Regions from separate parts of the Streptomyces sp. NPDC057428 genome, predicted to be linked through region 2. Evidence: riboswitches for the same ligand, from Rfam matches in the RefSeq annotation. Region 2 holds a riboswitch; the other holds the start of a gene.
The links. A riboswitch is a leader RNA that binds a small molecule or an ion and turns the genes downstream of it on or off. The one in region 2 is predicted to bind cyclic di-AMP.
Positions count from the first base shown of each region.

Region 1: it holds a riboswitch for cyclic di-AMP, as region 2 does, so the genes downstream of both, ACFU5K_RS21610 (NlpC/P60 family protein) here and ACFU5K_RS05155 (M23 family metallopeptidase) in region 2, are expected to answer to the same signal.

Region 1 covers NZ_JBHVCT010000058.1:11,982-15,237, forward strand. Annotated here, with positions in the region: gene ACFU5K_RS21605 (hypothetical protein) at 176-529, shown strand; gene ACFU5K_RS21610 (NlpC/P60 family protein) at 637-1,785, opposite strand; cyclic di-AMP (ydaO/yuaA leader) riboswitch at 1,784-1,976, opposite strand; gene pcrA (DNA helicase PcrA) at 2,237-3,256, shown strand, end outside.
Region 2 covers NZ_JBHVCT010000008.1:6,866-10,121, forward strand. Annotated here, with positions in the region: gene ACFU5K_RS05150 (GntR family transcriptional regulator) at 1-516, opposite strand, end outside; gene ACFU5K_RS05155 (M23 family metallopeptidase) at 725-1,486, opposite strand; cyclic di-AMP (ydaO/yuaA leader) riboswitch at 1,499-1,666, opposite strand; gene ACFU5K_RS05160 (M16 family metallopeptidase) at 1,856-3,238, opposite strand.

The DNA.
Region 1 (3,256 bases), on a different contig from region 2:
CGGGGCACGGGGAAGAGGTGTAATGACAGCTATTGCCCTCAGATGTAGTTTCGTTTCCGTCGAGTGACCGGGAAATTCAGCCGGAGCCCGGCAATTCGCACAGTCCTCGCGTCAGTTCATCGGTAAGTCATACCTGGCCGAAGAGTGCTGATATGGCCGGGGCTAGGCTGCGGCCATGGACGTACTCATCAATGTCGTCGTGGCCTTGCACATCATCGGAATCGCCTCCCTGCTGGGCGGTTTCCTCACCCAGGTGAAGGCCATGGGGGCGGGCACGGCCCGCTTCGTCCCCGCCATGCTCCACGGCGCGCTCACCATGCTCGTCACCGGAATCGCCCTCGTCGGACTGAACCAGGCCGACGACCAGTCGGTGAACAATGTCAAGATCGGGATCAAGCTCCTGCTCCTCGTCGTGATCCTCGCGCTGGTCTACGTGAAGCGCGACGACGAGAAGGCCGGCAAAGGTGCCTTCGCCGCGGTCGGCGCACTCACCGTCGCCAACATCTTCATCGCCACGCTCTGGACCTGAGCGTCCCGCGCGGACGCAGGAGGGGCCCGGGGACGATCCCCGGGCCCCTCCTGCGTGTCCAGCCTCCGTCGTGGGCCGTGCCGCCGCGTACGGAGAACCCCATGCCGTCATGCCGGGCGGACGCTCCCGTATATCGGCATGTAGTAGATCGACTCCTCGCGGACGCTCGCACCCGGCTTGGGCGCGTGGATCATCATGCCGTCCCCCTTGTAGATGCCGACGTGACTGATGTCGTCGTAGAAGAAGACCAGGTCACCGGGTTTCAGGTCCGCCGTCGCCACCCGCGTGCCGACCTTGACCTGGTCCCACGTCGTGCGCGGCAGGTCGACGCCGGCAGCCTTCCAGGCCGCCTGGGTCAGCCCGGAGCAGTCGTACGAGGACGGGCCCGTCGCACCCCACACGTACGGCTTGCCGATCTGGGCGCGCGCGAAGGCCAGGACCTTCTCGGCCTTCGTGGCGTAGCCGCTGCCGGAGTCCGTGCCGCCGGTCCCCGAGCCCGTGTCCTGCCCGGCGTTCTCCGGGGCGCGCTCGGCCTCCGTCTTGTCGGCGGCGGCCTGCTGCCGGGCCAGATCCTCGGCCTTGCGCTTCGCCTCCGCCTCCTTCTTGCGCTCCAGCTCGGCGAGCCGCGCCTTCTCCTCGGCGGTCAGCTCCGACAGCAGCGAACGCGCCTCGGTGAGCTTCGTCTGCACGTGCTGCTTGCTGGTGCGGAGCGTGGCCTGCGACTCGGTCAGCGTCTCCAGGCTCTTCGTCGCCTCGACGCGCTTCGCCGCGGCTTCCTTCTGCTGCGTACGGAACTCGGTGACCGTCTTCTGCTGCCGGCTGGTCATCCGGGCCATCAGCTGGTCCTGGTCGAAGTACGACTGCGGGTCGTCCGCCAGGAAGAACGTCGCAGTCGGGGCGATCGCGCCGCTGCGGTACTGGGCGGCGGCGTAACTGCCCAGCTCGCGGCGCGTCTCGTTCAGCTTGTCGGCCCGCTGGGCCGCCGCCTCCAGGAGCGCGTCGACCTTGGAGCGCTGCTCGGCGGACGCGGACTTCGCCTGGTTGTACTCCTGGGTCGCGGCACCGGCCTGCCGGTAGAGGGCGTCGACCTTCTTCTGCACTTCCTCGATGCTGGGCTTGGGCTGTGCCGGGGCCGCCGTCGCGCTCTGCGCGGAGAGCAGGGTGACGGAGGCGAGCGCCGCCGTCGTGAGACCGAAGGCAGGGGTGGTCGTGCGCACCCGGGTGCGCTGCTTGCGATGCGACGCCAAGGCCGGCATCTCCTTCCGTGGACCGCCTACCAGGTTAGCGATGGGGGTCCCCCAGGCCCTTCAGGCACTGGGGGGAGGGTTCGGGCGGAACGGAAGGCTGCCCTACGGTCCGGTGAAGACTGACCGATTCACCCCGGTGCTGCTTGTGGGTCCCCGGTTCCGGGCTCCTCACAGGAGTACGGATTCGGCGGGGGTGCCCGCGCGGCGTGGTTCGCCTCAAGTGGGTACGGGACACCCGTCGGAGCACGCTAACCAACCCGTGGTGCTCCTGTGAAGGATGGTGGCCGATATGCCCGATACATTTCCGTGACCTTCCGCGGGAGCCGGTCCGTCCGGCCGGCCTGTGCAGGCCGCCCGATCTCACGCACCGTGGCCGATCCGTCCCGGCGGGCGCACGGTGCGGGTCCGTGTGGCCGATCCGTCCCGGGCTGTCGGTGCGGCCGCCTAGACTCGTTAAGCGATGAGCAGCCTCTTTGACGACAGTTTCCTGACCGGCCTCCAGCAAGCTGAGGAAGGCCCCCCGCCGCCCCCCGAGGAGCACGCGCCCGAGGCGGTGCCGGAGGGCCTGTTCAAGGACGTCTTCGACGCCCCGCCGCCGCCCCGTGACGCGTACTACCGCGACGGCGCCCCGCGTCCCGTCGTCGACTCCGCGGCTCTGCTCGACGGGCTGAACACCGAACAGCGCGCCGCGGTCGTGCACGCCGGATCTCCACTGCTCATCGTCGCGGGAGCCGGGTCCGGCAAGACCAGGGTGCTCACGCACCGCATCGCGCACCTGCTCGCCGAGCGCGGGGTCCACCCGGGCCAGATCCTCGCGATCACCTTCACCAACAAGGCCGCGGGCGAGATGAAGGAGCGCGTCGAGGACCTCGTGGGTCCGCGCGCGAACGCCATGTGGGTCATGACGTTCCACAGCGCCTGCGTGCGCATCCTGCGCCGCGAGTCCAAGCTCCTCGGATTCACCTCGTCGTTCTCGATCTACGATGCCGCCGACTCCAAGCGGCTCATGGCGCTGGTCTGCCGTGATCTGGACCTTGACCCGAAGCGATACCCGCCGAAGTCGTTCACGGCGAAGGTCTCGAACCTGAAGAACGAGCTGATCGACGAGGAGACCTTCGCGGGCCAGGCCGCCGACGGCTTCGAGAAGACGCTCGCGCAGGCCTACGCGCTCTACCAGGCGCGGCTCCGTGAGGCCAACGCGCTGGACTTCGACGACATCATCATGACGACGGTGCACCTGCTCCAGGCTTTCCCCGACGTCGCCGAGCACTACCGCCGGCGCTTCCGCCACGTCATGGTCGACGAGTACCAGGACACCAACCACGCCCAGTACACGCTGGTCCGCGAGCTGGTCGGCCCCGCCGGTGAGGCCGACGCCCCGGGCGAGCTCTGCGTCGTGGGTGACGCGGACCAGTCGATCTACGCCTTCCGCGGCGCGACCATCCGCAACATCCTCCAGTTCGAGGAGGACTACCCGGAC
Region 2 (3,256 bases):
TTCGGCCCAGGACTCCGCGGGCCTGACCGGCTGCTCGACGGCGTACATCCAGGCGATCTTGTACCTCAGCTGCGTGAGCAGCGCGATCAGCGCGGGGCTGCCCGAGGCCTGCGCGAGCGTCTCGTGGAACCAGCCGCCGAGCGAGCGCAGATCCTCCCCCTCGCCCCGTCGCACCCTTTCCTGCCCCAGCCTGACCAGGCCCCGGAGCACCTTCAGGTGCGCATCGGTACGGCGCTGGGCCGCACGCGCGGCGCCCAGCGGCTCCAGCAGCATCCGGATCTCCAGCAGGTCGGCCGCCTCCTGTTCCGTGGGTTCGGCGACGCAGGCGCCGGCGTGCCGGCGGGTGACGACGAACCCCTCGGACTCCAGGGTGCGCAGCGCCTCGCGCACCGGGACGCGCGAGACGCCGTAGCGACGCGCGAGCACCTCCTCGGTGAGGCGGCTGCCGCGCTCGAAGACACCGGAGACGATGTCGTCACGGATTGCCGTGCATACCGAATGCGCGGGAATGCGCATGTCCGAACCTCCGCCTTAATCTCCGCGAAACGCGGCCGATCGACGCCTGTTCTGTGACTCTATTGCAACCGGCCGGAATTTCCGATGGCGGGGTGGAATCCTTGGATATCTTTTGGCCGGAAGGCGGTTCCGCGAGCCGGGGTACGGCGAAGGCCCCGGCGCGATGCCGGGGCCTTCGTCGGAGCGGTACGTGCGGGCGGATCCGAGGTCAGACCTGGACGCCGTGCGCGCGGAGGTAGGCGACGGGATCCATGTCCGAGCCGTACTCGGGGGTCGAGCGGGCCTCGAAGTGCAGGTGCGGTCCCGTGGAGTTGCCGGTCGATCCGGAGAGGCCGATCCGCTGCCCCGCGTCGACGCTCTGCCCGACCGAGACGCCGATCGAGGAGAGGTGGCCGTACTGGGTGTACGTGCCGTCCTTCATCCTGAGCACGATGTTGTTGCCGTAGGCACCGCCCCAGCCGGCCTCGACGACCGTGCCGGCGCCGACCGCGACGACGGAGGTGCCGGAAGCGGCCTGGAAGTCCACGCCGGAGTGGGTGCCGGAGGACCAGAGCGCACCGCCGGACTTGTAGCCGGTGGTGACGTGCGAACCGGCGACCGGGAGGCGGAAGGCGTTGAGGCGGGCGCGCTCGGCTGCGCGTGCGGCACGGGCCTTCTCCTCGCGGACCTTCTTGGCGCGGGCCTCCGCCTTCCGCTTGGCCTCGGCCTTCGCCTTCGCGGCGACGTCGGCCTGGTGCTGCTGGGCCTTGGCCTGGGCCTCGATCTGCGCGGCGAGGCTCACGTCGAGGGCGACGGTCTGGGTGAGACCGGTGCCGGCCGAGGTTGCCTCGGAGTCCGCTGCGAGCGCCGGGGAGGCTGTGGCACCGATGACACCGGTGGTGGCCAGGGCCGCGATACCGGCGACCCGGGCGCTCCTGCGCGTCAGGCGGCTCGGGGCACGGTGCTTCCCGGTGGCACGGATGAACGCCATGAAGTGGCTGGTCCTTTCCTTCCTTCTCGCCTACCGGGTTAGCTGACGGGTTCGGAGCAGGAAGGTCTCCTACGGACCCCTCATCGTCTCGCGCGAGACGCAGGGATCCGATTCACCCCAGGGACATGGGTCCCCGGCTCCCCAGGCTCGCGCCTGACGGGGACTCGGCGATGGCTGTCCGGCGCCGCGGTCGCGGCTCGGGTCCGACGGACAGCCGGGACGACGCTAGGACGGGCCGATGGCGCTCACCAAACAGAAAGGGTCTTTTGTCGGACATCCCACAGGATCAACGTGCACTTCCTTTGACAAATCAGACAAAATGCAGGGCCCCGGCAGAGTGTCCGCCGGGGCCCTGAATGTGCCGTTCCGTCAGCCGCTGACGACCGACACCTCGCCGATGCCCAGCGCCCGGACGGGGTCCGCGATCTGCGCGGCGTCCCCGACCAGGACGGTGACCAGGCGGTCGACCGGGAAGGCGCTGACCACCGCGGCGGTCGCCTCGACCGTGCCCGTCTCGGCCAGGCGTGCGTACAGCGTGGCCTGGTAGTCGTCCGGGAGGTGCTGCTCCACCTGGTCGGCCAGGGTCCCCGCGACGGAGGCCGCCGTCTCGTACTTCAGCGGGGCGACGCCCACGAGGTTCTGCACGGCGGTCTCGCGCTCGGCGTCGGTGAGCCCCTCGGCCGCCAGGGTGCGCAGGACCTTCCACAGGTCGTCGAGCGCCGGCCCCGTCGACTCCGTGTCCACCGAACCGCTGATGGCGAGCATCGCCGCGCCGGTGGGTCCGGACGACGATCCGGGAGCCGTCGACCGCAGAACCTGGCCGAAGGCCCTGACGCCGTAGGTGTAGCCCTTCTCCTCGCGGAGCACGCGGTCCAGCCGGGAGGTGAGGGTGCCCCCGAGGCAGTACGTGCCGAGGACCTGTGCGGGCCACACGCTGTCGTGCCGGTCGGCGCCGATCCGCCCGATGAGGAGCTGGGTCTGCACCGCCCCGGGACGGTCCACGATGACCACACGGCCGGTGTCGTCCGCGGTGATCGGGGGTACCGGGCGTGCCGGGACCGAATTTCCGGACCAGTCACCGACGGTCTCGGCGAGCAGCGCGTCCAGGTCGATGCCGGTGAGGTCGCCGACGATCACCGCGGTCGCGGTGGAAGGGCGGACGTGGGCGTCGTAGAAGGCGCGGACGGCCGGGGCGTCGATGCGCCGTACCGTCTCCTCGGTGCCCTGGCGCGGACGCGACATCCGGACCGTCGCCGGGAAGAGCTCCTTGGAGAGCTGCTTCGCGGCCCGCCGGGCGGGGTTGGCCTGCTCGTGGGGGATCTCGTCGAGCCGGTTGCCCACCAGCCGCTCGATCTCGCTCTCCGCGAAGGCCGGGGCCCTCAGTGCCTCGGCGACCAGACCGAGCGCCTTGGCCAGCCGGGAGACCGGAACCTCCAGGGAGACACGGAGGCCCGGGTGGTCGGCGTGGGCGTCGAGTGTGGCGCCACAGCGCTCCAGTTCGGCGGCGAACTCCTCCGCGGAGTGCTTGTCCGTACCTTCGGACAGCGCGCGGGCCATGATCGTGGCCACACCGTCGAGGCCCTCGGGCTCGGCGTCCAGCGGTGCGTCCAGGAAGATCTCCACGGCGACGACCTGCTGGCCGGGGCGGTGGCAGCGCAACACGGTCAGGCCGTTGGGCAGGGCGTCCCGCTCGGGCGCGGGGAAGGCCCAGGGCCTGGCCTCGCCGGCTGTCGGCTGCGGGTGGTAGTCCATCGCTACTCCAGTCACGGC